Regions from separate parts of the Sporolactobacillus terrae genome, predicted to be linked through region 2. Evidence: riboswitches for the same ligand, from Rfam matches in the RefSeq annotation. Region 2 holds a riboswitch; the other holds the start of a gene.
What was found. A riboswitch is a leader RNA that binds a small molecule or an ion and turns the genes downstream of it on or off. The one in region 2 is predicted to bind cyclic di-GMP.
Positions count from the first base shown of each region.

Region 1 (6,653 bases), 1.6 Mb from region 2:
GATATCGTCAGGCGTACGGCTTGTCACAAGATTATGGCAGACAACAACTTCTTCATCTTTATAGTTAGCGCCGGCATTTTTCAAATCAACGGCAATCGATTTGTATCCGGTAATGTTGCGGTCTTTCACAGCGTCAGCTGTAATCAGCAGCTGCGGACCATGGCAAATCGCAAAAACCGCTTTATCGTCATCCATAAATGCCTTGGTGAACGCCACAAAGCGGTCATCATCACGAAGGTTGTCCGGTGAATAGCCGCCGGCAATCAGCAGCGCATCAAAGTCGCTTGGCTTTACGTCATCAATTGAAGCATCCGCTGTAACCTTTGCGCCATGTTTTCCGTGTATTGTCGCCCCTTTTGTTTTTCCAATTACAGTCACCGTGTGCCCAGCTTCTTTGTACGCCTTTGCTGGTTCGGTAAATTCAACGTCCTCGAAATCATCAGCAAGTACTGCAGCAATCTTTTTTGTCATGTAAAATCCTCCTTACCTTTTTCTTCAAATACCTTTTCCGCACCACAGGTCATTTATACAGCTGGAAAAGTTTTTCTTCACCTTTTATTATAGAAACGATCGAAAAGCAGCTGCAACAAATCTGCTTGCTTAGTACTTGCGGTACGCGTACGGCGACTTCGGCTTCTGCACCTGATGCCATGCATTCACCTTCAACACTGGAATCGTTTGTTTAAACGGTGAATAATACGTTTCAGACAATGTTCCTTGCGCGCGAATCCATGTATCATCCTTATACGTGACAGCATGTGGAAATTGAACCATCAATCCGAACACACCAGCATCGGCAATACAGTGGATAATGCCAAATCGGAACAGAAACAGCTGATTCTTTTGCAACGCATCGCCATGATAGACAAATCCCATTATCGAAATATGCTTATTGGTAAAATTACCTGGATAATTGTAGATCGCCTCAAGCGCGCGCAAATAATTATCATCATTCAGATCCAGCTGATTCAGCTGACTGTACTTCTCCATATCCTGCCGCAGCATCTTTTTATACGTGCTGCTCTCATAATATTGACTCGTGTCCGGTTTCAGAATCTGATGATTGGCATATTGATCCTTGTCATTGTCAATTTCAGCAAAGTGAAAACCTTTTGCACGGACAATGTTCGAGTCCAAGGTTGCAACCGGCAGGAACAAACCCGTTAAAATGGGGAAAATAACAAGCACATAAGTGACCGTTTTTTTCCACCATGTGTTGTTCTCATGACTGTGGTCATGACCGAAAAGCGCTTTTTCCGAGGTATGATGCTGCTTGCTGCCTTCCATGTTCCACTTCACCAGTTGATAGACCGCCATGAATCCGATAATGAAAATCATTAAAAAAGACAGATACCCATAGCGCATATTGATGTATTTACTGATGTCGCCAGTTAAATGCAAGTGAAGGAAAAGATAGGCAAAACCAAAGAGTATCAGAAAACGAATCATAACCATCCTCCTGAAATCAGCAAGGCGCCGACAAAAACGCAGACAAAGATGCAGCCAATCAGTGCGGCGACGAACTTCTTTTTAAACGTGGAAAGCATCATGATCAGATTCTTAATGTCCACCATTGCACCAAAGACCAGAAATGCGGTCAGCGGTCCCGGCGGAAACATACTGCGAAATGATGAAGCGACAAATGCGTCTGCCTCGGAACAAAGTGACATGATAAACGCCAGCACCATCATAATCAGAATCGCAGTCACCGGCGTATTGGCAAACGACAGCAGTACACTCTGCTTAATATAGGTCTGCATCGCGGCAGCAATCAACGCGCCGAAAACAAGATACTTGCCCACCGAAAAGAACTCATCAACGGCATGATCCATCGTTCCTTTAAAGCGATCGAAAAAGGTAATGCGGCGCGCCGGCTGATTCGCTTCATGATGATGATAGTGGCTAACCTTCTTGTCCACATAGTCGCGGAGCTGATCTTCCGGGAACAAATAGGAGACAAGCAGACCAACGGCAATCGATACTGCAAATGCAAGTCCGGCGCGATAGAAGACCATTTGCCAACTGCTTCCGAAAGCAATATAGGTTGCAAACAGGACGACTGGATTGATAATCGGGCCGGCCAACATAAAGGCAATTGCTGCCTGCAGCGGCACCTTTTTCCGCACCAGCCGCTCGGTAATTGGTACAATACCGCATTCGCATGCCGGGAACAGCGAGCCCATACACGTCCCGAACACAACCGAACCGAAGCGGTTTTTCGGAATAATGCGTGCAAGCAGCGCTTCGGAAACAAACATTTGGATGATTGCCGAAATAAAAACACCAATAATAATGAAAGGAACCGCTTCAATAATAATGCTGATAAAAATCGTATTTAACTGCAAAAATGAATCCGTGAACACACGATCACTCCGATCACATTCCCATTGATAGAATAACTATTCGATAAAGTGGGGGCTAACACGACACATGCTTCAAGACCTCTTAAAGTCTACCACCACATTTTGGATCTGACAAAACACAGAGGCGCGCGAATCACGAAAAAATCATTGACTAAAAAAAATTCAAGAAAACACTTGAGATTGACGTAACGTTAAGGCGTAGTATAAACCCTGTCAGGAGGCATTCTTAAATGAACTATACAATTAAACAACTGAGCGATTTAGCCGGCGTTAGTACCCGTACACTGCGCTATTACGATCAAATTGATCTGCTGAAACCGGAGCGAATCAATCCATCCGGCTATCGGGTGTACGGGCCGAAACAAGTTGATCTGCTGCAGCAGATTCTCTTTTATCGCGAACTCGCGTTCAGTCTGAAAGAGATTCGTTCACTCTTGAAGTCGCCGAACTTTAATCTCAGAGATGCTCTCACTGATCATCACAAGAAACTGATTGCGAAGAAACAGCATCTGGAACAGCTGATCCGAACGGTTGAACAGACGCTTGCCGCACAAAAAGGAGCGATGCAGATGACCGATCAAGAAAAGTTTGAAGCGTTCAAGAAAGAAAAGTTAGCAGAAAATGAGCGTCAATATGGTAAAGAAATTCGTGAAAACTATGGTAAGAAGACGATTGAAAAAGCGAATAAACAATTTGCTGGTTTAAGCCAGACAGACTATGAAAAAACACAAGCGATTGAAAAAGAAATGTTCGAGAACTTGCGCGCAGCGATGCAGCTTAACGACCCAGCCAGCACGGCTGCGCAAAAGGCCGCAGCGCTTCATCGGCAGTGGCTGTTCTTTTTCTGGCCAGAGGGAACCTATTCAAAAGAAGCGCATGCAGGGCTCGCACAAATGTATGTGGATGATCCGCGTTTCACCAGTTATTACGACACCCGTCTTGCAAACGGAGCTGCAAAAATGCTGCGCGATGCAGTGAACATCTACACGCAACAAAACTAAAAAAGAGGCTTGGACACTCTAACGAGAGCCAAGCCTCTTTTTGCATTAGGGGTTAATCGGAGAAATCTTGAGTAAAGAATGCCCAACCGTCTGAGCTGCCATTCTTCTGACCATAAATGACACCAACACCAATGTATTTATAGTCAGGTTTTAAAATATTGGCACGATGCTCCGGCGAATTCATCCAGCCATCCATGGTCGCCTGTGCACTCCAAATCTGATCCCATCCGAATGTTGCTAAATCGCCTTTGGCATAGGCAACATTCTGTCCGGCAACCGTTGTCCGCGAAAAATTCATCATGCCATGGCTCATCGCACCGTTCGCGAATTGCCCTGAGCTCCACTGACGTGCAGCATTCGTCAATTCCGCTTTCACTTGCAAGCTGCCGAGGCCATTCTGCGTGCGCACTTGATTGACGAGACCTACAATCTGCTGTTCAACCGATGGGTTATCTTGTGCTGATGCAGGTTGCGCTTGAGGCTGGGGGTGAGGTTGAGCAGCAACAGGTTTTGCGGCCGCTGCTGCCTGGCTTGCAACTGGAGTAGGCTTGCTTTGCTGATGAACCGCGTGATGCGCTTGTTTTGCATTTGTCTTTTTTGGTTGATCGACCGTTTTCTTATTTATTCGTTTCGCTGTTTTTCTTGCAGCGCTCTGCTTCGGAGCGGTTTTCTTTTTCACTGTTTTCTTTGCAGCTTTTGGCGTTGCTTTCTTCTTTGCCACTTTTTTCACAGCCTTCGTTTTTTTCGCTGCTTTTTTTGTGGTTGCTTTCTTGGTTGCTTTCTTTGCAGGATCAGTCTTTTTTTCTGCTTTAGGCGACTGCTTCGTTTGCAGATGTGATTTGCTTATTGATGCATGGGCTGATTTTAAAGAAACGATGTCTGCATTTGACGAGATGAAAAAGATAAGAAAAAGGACGAGTAAACCCGATACAGCATACTTAAAAAAACGCATAAAAAAACCTCTCTTCATTTACGTTTGATCATCAAATACGGCAGCCCAGCCATCTTAGCGATTTCTCACCTTAGACCTGAAGCTTTGCGTCACTGCTTTTCAACAGTTTTGCCCTTTAGAAAACAGATGCATTTCTAAAGTATTCAATTGACATGATGCTCTCAAACTCTTTGTTTTTTAATTCAATCGGGTGTGTACGCGGACGCATCACGCTTTGTTTTCAATTTGCTGTTGCATTTTTTTACTGAGCGAACGCAACACGAGCGAATAGCTTTGATCAAGCATGCTTTTTAGAAGTTCCTCCGACACATCGGCATCCAAGTATAAGGAATTCCAGTGCGTTTTGTTCATGTAGTAGCCAGGAACAATCGCATCGTATTCCTCTCGAAGACGCGCGCCGAACTCAGGAAGCAGCTTCACCGTTATGATCGGCTGCCCGTTTTTATCTCCGCCACGCATGGCAAACATTTTGCCGCCGATCATCGCGCGCGTCGCTTGCCATTCCTGCTTATAGTCTTGTTTGGCCCCTTTTTTCCCTAGACAATAAGCATCAATCCAATCCGTTCTCATCGCGCGCCTCCGCTAGAAAATTTGTCCCTCATCATAAGTTATCGGCAATCTGCGTTATTTTTTCACACCATCAGGGCGCCAAGCAGATGATTATTCTCTTAATATTCTGGGTGCTATACTTACTGTGAATGAAATTTCGAGGAGGTCCTTTATGTGCAAAAATGGTTTCATGCAGCTAGTATCACTCCACTTCTCCTTCTCGCCGCTTGCGGCGGCGGACAAGCGGCTTCCGACAGCACGAGCTCATCCGCATCCAAGTCGCAGAATACAAAGGTTGTGCAGCAGGATCAATCATCAGGATCGCGTACGAAGGGTTCACAAAAATTTGTCAAGGTTCAGACCTTCACCTTCAAAGATGACGGAACGATTCCCAACAATCCCTATTTTCAAGTGCTGATTTATCCTGGCGCTTTCAAAGGTCGAACGGATCAGATCGTGAACACATTCAAAAAGAATAATTGGGGCAACAACTGGGTGGACGGCGTCTTTCCGTATCACCACTTTCACAGTACCTCGCATGAAGTCCTTGGTGTAATTTCCGGGGAGGCAACACTTAGACTCGGCGGTGAACAAGGGAAAGATTTCAAAGTGAAAGCCGGCGATGTCGTTGTGCTTCCGGCAGGCACTGGTCATAAGCGCCTTTCGGCAAGCAATGATTTTTCAATAGCCGGCGGCTACCCGGATGGGCGCGACTATGATCTGCAAACGAAGGAAAGTCCGCAATATAAAGAAAACATCAGTAAGGTGGGAAAAGCGAAACAGGACCCGGTTTATGGAGAACAAGGGCCGCTGCTGTCCATTTGGAAAAAGCGTTGAGGGTGAACGACCCCCACTTAATGCTTTAGAGCGTTTGAAGAAGTTAAAAGCGAAACTTATGGAAAATACGATCGCGATAGCGTCGAAACACGGATGAGTGCCGCAGAGTTCGTTTCTCCATTAACTGATTAAATTTAAGCCGCTTATAGCGAAGCTCCTGCGTAAGCTTCGCACGTTCTTTTTCGTCCTCACAGCATTTAAGCAGATCGCTAAGCGTCACCATTTCTTTTCTGATCTGCAGCTCTTCAGGCAGCATCCCCGCATTTTTCAGCAATGTATAACCGGCACGCAGTTCTTTAGGCACAGCCGACAGATCTTCAAGAAGCAGCGGCTTTCCTTTGCCGGGAAGATGATCGAAGGCCCCTTGCTTCAAGCCTTCTTGTATTTTTTCTTCGGCCATCGATTCAATAATGCCCATGAGCTTCACTCCTTATTTTCGGCCCTCTTTTCATGGCCTGCTTCTGAGAAAAATAGGGTTAGCGCGTCTTTTGCAGGACCGTCGATCACCTCGCCATTCGCCTTGAAGCGCGAGCCATGGCACGGACAATCCCAAGATTTCTCGCCTTGATTCCAGTTTACTTCGCACCCCAAATGCGGGCAAGTGGTATCAACAACGGTTAATTCACCCTTCCCGTTTCGATAGGCGCCAACGCGCTCCCCATGCAACTCGGCGATGACCGCTTGATCGTTTTGCAGGTGTTCATTCAACGGTGCGGGTCTGCTCAGCTTCCCTTTAATCAGTTGCCCGGCAACCTGCAGATTTTCCGCAAGAAAGCTTGCGAGCATTGGCGTTGCCTCAAATCGGGATGGGCTGAAGAGTGCTTCATAAGGATTTTCGCGTCCAAGTACGAGATCGGTAAGCAGTTGAGCAGCGAGGGTACCCGTTGTCATGCCCCACTTATGAAAACCTGCTGCAACAAGAATATGCGGGCTGTTTTTTGTAATCCGACC
Region 1 covers NZ_CP082837.1:2,020,800-2,027,452, forward strand. Annotated here, with positions in the region: gene K7399_RS09615 (type 1 glutamine amidotransferase domain-containing protein) at 1-471, opposite strand, end outside; gene K7399_RS09620 (TIGR03943 family putative permease subunit) at 601-1,449, opposite strand; gene K7399_RS09625 (permease) at 1,446-2,363, opposite strand; gene K7399_RS09630 (MerR family transcriptional regulator) at 2,594-3,364, shown strand; gene K7399_RS09635 (CAP domain-containing protein) at 3,417-4,316, opposite strand; cyclic di-GMP riboswitch class I at 4,353-4,439, opposite strand; gene K7399_RS09640 (MmcQ/YjbR family DNA-binding protein) at 4,524-4,886, opposite strand; gene K7399_RS09645 (cupin domain-containing protein) at 5,040-5,702, shown strand; gene K7399_RS09650 (DnaJ family domain-containing protein) at 5,746-6,120, opposite strand; gene K7399_RS09655 (FAD-dependent oxidoreductase) at 6,126-6,653, opposite strand, start outside.
Region 1: another riboswitch for cyclic di-GMP. It lies ahead of K7399_RS09635 (CAP domain-containing protein); the one in region 2 lies ahead of K7399_RS01850 (EAL domain-containing protein).

Region 2 (6,653 bases):
TTCAGCGGCAGCGATTCGGCAAACCCATTGCTAACCCTTAACGACGGAAATGTTCAAATAAATGATGATGCTATAGATAATCCGGACTTCTCGGTTGCGGTCAATGACGGCATTCAAATGGCGATTAATGTGAATCCGAACCAAGTTTTTACGAGCGATCTTTTTGCAAATCTCAACCAGTTAAAAGACGATCTGAACAATGGTGCATCAGGTGAAACAATCAGCGCACACCTCACGGAAATCGATACCCATTTGGAGCAAGTTGGCACGGCGCAGGCAGATTTAGGTGCGAAAACGAATCGGATTGACTTGATTCAAAATCGCCTGAATGAGCAAAAGACGGTTGCGACGAAAATTATGTCCACCAATGAAGATGCAGATTACGCAGAAACCATCATTAATTTAAATACTCAGCAGAATGTTTATAATGCTTCGCTATCTGTTGGTGCGAAGATTATTCAAACATCGCTCGTTGATTTTCTGCGCTGATCGTTTGCATGAAAAAGAGGGATGAACATGACGAAAATTCTCCCACATCTTGAAATGCACCAGCAGTTTGGCAAGATTGCGATTCACTCTGAAAGGGCAAACCTCGCCCTTCATCAGTCGCCGGCAGAACAGTCGATTCAGCAGCCCAAAGCGACGATGTCGCTCGAACGGACGCCTGCCAAAGTCAGTATCGATCAATCCAATGGCTGGCATAATCTTGACCTGAAATCGGCTCGGGTTCGAATCGCGGAGGCTGCGGATGCCGGACTTCAAGCCATCCGTGATGGGATTGTACGCCGGGCACAAGAGGGAGACGAATTGCTGCATATTGAACGCAGCAAGGGGAAAAATCTGATCGCCAAACAAGCGGCAGATCGTGCCCATACCGCGGTGATCGGTACCCATTATCAAACCGGCAATACCCCGGCATCCGAAGCCGTTCATTATGAAGTTTCACCTGCACGCCTTCAGGTGGACTGGCAGACGCATGCACCGATCCTATCGGCTGTTCCACACGCCCCAGAAGCCTCCTTTCAGCCGGGACAAGCCGTGACTTCGATGGCTCAGTACCCGTCGCTTGAGATTCAAGCGGTGGGAATTTTTGTTGATGAGAAAGGATGAACCATGTCGATGATCATACAAACCAAATATTTTGGCGAGTCAGAAATTAATGATACAGACATCGTCACATTCGCATCCGGCATTCCTGGATTCGCTCAAGACAAACGCTTCATCCTGCAGTCGTTCAGTGAAGCTTTTTCAATTCTGCAGTCCGCAGACGACGCGAAGGTTGCCTTCGTTGTGACGTCGCCTTTTCTCTTTTTTAAAGATTACAGCGTGGATCTACCCGATCATTTCATTAAGCAGCTTGACGTTCAATCGCAAGAGGATGTTGCGGTTTGGGTGATTGTCAGTGCAGCGAAACCATTCTCAAAATCAACCGTTAATCTGAAAGCACCGGTTATTGTGAATGTACGAAAAAAGTTGGGGAAACAGTATATTCCTGAGCGCTCTCCCTATGCACTAAAGACACCGCTCGCAGCAGCGCTTAAGGAAGAGAAGGTGTGAGCGATGCTTATTTTAACCCGAAAGCAAGGCGAATCGATCCGAATCGGCGATGACATCGAAGTGAATGTTGTTTCTGTTTCAGGTGATCAAGTCAAGCTTGGCATTACAGCGCCGCGATCGATTGATGTGAATCGCAGTGAAATCTATGAAGCCATTCTGAACGAGAACAGCAACGCCGTACACGGCGGACTTTCCGAAGATGTTCTGAATGCGATGAAGGCAATGAAAAAGAAGAAGCCGTAATCAAAACACGGGTGCGCCCGTGTTTTTTGCCGTATTTTTACAGGCTTGAATGTACGAAAAGAAGAATCCCTATTCCCTAAAGGTGTCGAGAAGTATCTGAAACGAAGTGCCAATACGATTAAAAAAAGTATTTTTTCACAGATAAAGCCGTTTATGATTTTTGCTTTGTGGGATAACGATCAGTGGCATGAAAGAGGAATTTTCGCTAAAAGTGTCCTGTGCACGATCCGGAAATGTTGTTTAAGCCTATTGTTGATGAATGAAAGCCGCATTCAGAGTGACGGTAAAGGACTAGGCATAGCTTAGTTTTTCTTAAAAGATGCTGATTCCCGATCCGGTTCGGTTGAGAGATCAAGTGAAGCGGCCAATCGGATAAATAGACGGAGAGATTCCGCGCTTATCAAATGATGGGTATCCTTTTCATCTCCTATTCCGTGATGACTGATAGAAAAGTTTTATAATAAAGGCTAATTAGTTACTTCGCCTTGAAACAATAGTCCTAAAGTGACAAAATAAACAATGCACAACAGTATAATCGAAATGGCACACTTATTGAAAGATAAGGTCGCAAAGCCACGGGCCTAAGGCAATGCGCTAGGGCAGCCGGGCTGCCGAAAGAAAGAATTCATGGTGTTGGTACTCCACTGTCAATTTCGGCGCCGTTTTGAATCAAAAGAGGCGATGGAAATATGAGACTTTTTCAACTCCTTCGAGGTAAGAACTTTTCCTATCATTATCAACCGGTTATCAAATTAAGCAATGGCGACATTGCCGGATTAGAAGCCTTGTTTCGTCCGCATTTTTTTCGTAATCCGGAGCAAGCATTTCAGCAGGCAAAGAAGAAAAATAAATTGTTTGAACTTGATGTATGCGCTTTGGATAAGGCCGTACAGACTTTTCGCAAAAGCAGGCTATTGCCGCCTATAAAACTGTTTGTCGCTCTTTATCCGTCAACCATGATGAATCCACGATTCGTTCCAATACTTCTTCAAATCATCCATCGCTATGCGATTCCCGCCAAACAACTTATTTTGGAAATTGTTGCGCATGAAACCATCGACAATCTTTCTGAATTAAGAGCGGCCATACAACAATTGAAAAAAATGGGCTTTACGATCGCATTGGACGATATGGGAAAAGGCAGCGATAATATCTACCGCACGATTGATCTGGCTGTTGATTATATGAAGCTCGATCTGTATCTTTCGAAGGATTTAGCCCAATCCGATCAAAAACAAGCTTATGTGCGTTTTCTTATCCGCTATTGCAAACGGTTTGATGTAAAACTGATCCTAAAGGGGATCGAGAATGAACGTGATTTACACTCTGCATGTTCCCTTGGTGTCGTGTATGGACAAGGTGCTGCAATACATAAGCCGCGTCCGATTAAGTTTTGGACGGAAGAGGTGAATCCAAATGGCGGAAAATCTCAACCTTTTGCTTGGAATAGGGATTGAGGCAGTTGGTTTAATGATTGTGATCATTTGCTGTATTCGTCATTACAACAAAGTGATCACGCGTGATCATGAAGTAATCACTGAATTAAGACGCAGACTTTATAACTAGACAGCAGTCAAGGAGCGGCGTGCTCATTATCGAATCAAACTCGACGGCGAGAAATGTCACGTACGCATCCTTGATTTTGGTGAACAACCCTTGCAGCGGTTAAATAATCAATCGATCGATGCTGAAATGCTTGATCTCAGCATTGGTGGGATGAAAATGAGATGCCGTATTGACTTTCCCGTAAAGGAAAAAGTCTTGGTCGCGATCACTTTCTCGGAAGAGGATGAAACGCCCATCCATGTCAAGGGGATCGTGAAACGCAAAGAAACGAAGCATGGCCGCCGAGCGATTAATTATGGGATACAGTTTACTCATTTAAGTGCGAAAAAGGAAACAGAAATTCAATCGTATATGAATAAGAAAGACCTATCAAGAAAACAGCTCGTACGGTCTTCTGCCCGATAATAGTGGACATGAAGACGGTCTGGAAAAGAGGATTGATCAAATTTAATTAAGGTGTGCAAAGCATGATGCGACGATAAAGGAATTGATGATCATGACGATTGAGCAGCTCGAAACGTTCCTTGCAGTAGCAGAACACAAGGGATTTCACCATGCAGCGCAAAAACTGTATCTGACTCAGCCATCGGTCAGTTCGCGTATCAAAACACTAGAAAAAGAATTAAATGTGTCTTTATTTGTACGCCATGGCCGATATATTTCCTTGTCTGAACAGGGATTGAAACTGCTGCCCTATGCAATCGGAATTATTCGGCTCTATGACGAGGCAAGGGGTGCTCTAAACGGGCAAACACTTGGCTAAGAAGTTTCATTGTTTTTGACAGAAAACGGCCTTCGCGTTAAAATGAAACAAATTAAATGAATGCGGGTCGTGCTTTGCCCATAGAATTGAATTATTCTTTTATTTTTCGAATTATTATAAATTGTAACAAAGTTCCTCCTAACGTAATAATATGGACAAAACACATTTTTTCGAGATGAGGAAACGAATGCTCTGTCCTGTTTTCTCAAACAGCGCTGCTTACATTGACTGTTCCAATGAGTGAGAGAGAAAAGGAGGATGTCAGCCATGATGAATCATCTAAATTGCGACAAAGTCGATGACTATTTGGATCTGCTGCTTTACGCCAAGAAAATTAAGGATGTGGAATGGCAGCAAGAGATTAAGGAACGTTTGCTTGCTTACCTTGAAGAATCGGAAGCACGCAGGCAGCAAAGAATGACCGATCTGCGTATTAAGTTAAGCTATGTGAACCGCAGAATTCTGGTCTTGTATCAGCAATTGCGCAAACGCAATGTCGAACTCACCGAGAAGATCACCAATGAACTGTATGCTCTGAAGGAACGGCGGATGGAGTTGGAAGCAGAGATTGGTCAGATGCGAGAGCAGAATCGGCGCATTAGCTGAATAGATGATGAATGAAAAGGCTCGCACTCCGCTTGGGGGAGGCGAGCCTTTTTCTGATGCGCTTGATTTTAGACACGCTCCCGGGTGTGCTTTAGGGATGAAGCGAATCCTCGTCAGGTCGGAGGGATGAGCCGCTTCAGCTGATTGAGATCGCGTTCTAATGTCGCTGGAGTATCATTCAGTCCGAGGGCAAGTTCTTTTTGAAGCCTTCGCGCCATTGTTTTCATGGTCGCATAGGTCAGCCCGCCGGAGGCGACGCCGCCTAATATGGGCACGGCTTTGGATACGCCTCGTGCAAAGGTACGCTTGCTGATCTTCTTTCCGAAAAATGCAGCGACTTTTTTAATCAGCGGATAATAGAGCGTTTGCTCAAGCGCCTTTTGCGGGATACATTCAAGGACGCGCGTAGAGAGCTTTGATGATAAAACGCGCAGCATCGCTCCAGTTCCGCTGACGCCGAGCATCGCGCCTAAGTAGAGCAGCAGGGTTTCACGGCCTTTTTCTGTCGAGGCGTCCCAAAGCTCTTCGCGACCATAAAGATAGCCGAGCTCTTGGGCAAGACGGAGTGCAACTGCGTAAAACTGCGTCGTATCTGCGGGAAGGGTTGCTGCAATCGCCAACCCTCCAGGCATGCCGGTGGCAAACGAGATCGTCGAGCTTCGCCAGGTTGCGTTTTTTATCAGCAGCTCTGCCCGCCGATCAAGCTCAGCTCGGCCGAAATAGCGCAGCGGTCCTTCGTCAAGCAAACGTTCGCTATCTTCGTTTGCAAACGTACGCTGAAAGAAATCGTTACGATTCACTTTTATTCCCGGTATTTTTAAGATCAAGTTAAGCAGTGAATGCGTTACTTTTACGGCTTGCATCGCGAGTCGCCCCTTTCATTTTACAGGTAGTGTCCTTAAGTTTAACGTGTTTACTGCATACTGTTTCCTGCAACGCCGTGTTTCATTTATTGGAGCTGAAAAGATTGGCCGTTAACGTTCAAACCTCATAAACGACGACTACGTGAATCTTGCTGTTAATTGGACGGCAAGCGGGTAAACTAACTGCACAATACTGGACGAAGAGCGAAGGAAGAAGAGATGAATGTCGAACGTTAAGAACTATACCCCTTACTGGCCGAAAATCGTAATTTTTTGGGGTGCGGGGACAACACAGCCGCTTAACATCAAGACAACGAGTGAGCTTGGGCAAATCTTTCAAACGCTTGCGGAGCATAACAAAAATTTGCGCGCGGCCATTGATCAGACGCTGCCGGAAGCCGAGGAGCAGGTGCGGCGCGAATTAGATGCTTTACTAAAGCTGATCAACTTTGAGGATCCGGACGGAGAACAAACGGCAAGCGAAGTTCTCGGCATTCCAAAGGCACGTGCGCACCATCTGCAAATGCTCTATGACTGGAACGCCGTCAAATTGGCGATTGAGCGCTGTCCGAGAAATTCAGAGCATCACTTTAGCCTCGACGACCTTTTTAATTTGCTGGATCTGCATATTCATGCGCATCAAGGCATTGAAGTCGGGGACCGGTTTATCACACTGGACCGCTTGATCGCTGCCAGGCGCACATTATTGATGCTGACGCAGCTGATTCATGCAGTTGGTTATCAAAAGTTGCTGCATGATCAGAACTTGCGCCTGATGTATCAGCAATACCATCAATTTACGTTGCTCCTTGCTAAGCGTATGCATGAGGAAGGGCTGAGCCGCGCAGCAAAAGGGATTTCGCTCGACGATCGCGCGTTTTACTTGTTTAGTTATGCTGTGGTTTCAATGAATTGGGACCCGCTTTTACTTTGGCTGATTTTTAACAGTCATAAGGAACAAAATATGGCAGCTGCCGGGAAAATCGGCAAATACGACGAACCGATGAAATTGTTTAACGATCTTGCTCATTTTATTGCGGTGCGTCAAGTTGACG
Region 2 covers NZ_CP082837.1:414,630-421,282, forward strand. Annotated here, with positions in the region: gene flgL (flagellar hook-associated protein FlgL) at 1-489, shown strand, start outside; gene K7399_RS01835 (DUF6470 family protein) at 517-1,110, shown strand; gene fliW (flagellar assembly protein FliW) at 1,120-1,557, shown strand; gene csrA (carbon storage regulator CsrA) at 1,561-1,800, shown strand; cyclic di-GMP riboswitch class I at 2,333-2,416, shown strand; gene K7399_RS01850 (EAL domain-containing protein) at 2,490-3,257, shown strand; partial or broken gene K7399_RS01855 (PilZ domain-containing protein) at 3,394-3,771, shown strand; gene K7399_RS01860 (LysR family transcriptional regulator) at 3,863-4,129, shown strand; gene K7399_RS01865 (hypothetical protein) at 4,397-4,735, shown strand; gene K7399_RS01870 (hypothetical protein) at 4,849-5,598, opposite strand; gene K7399_RS01875 (hypothetical protein) at 5,822-6,653, shown strand, end outside.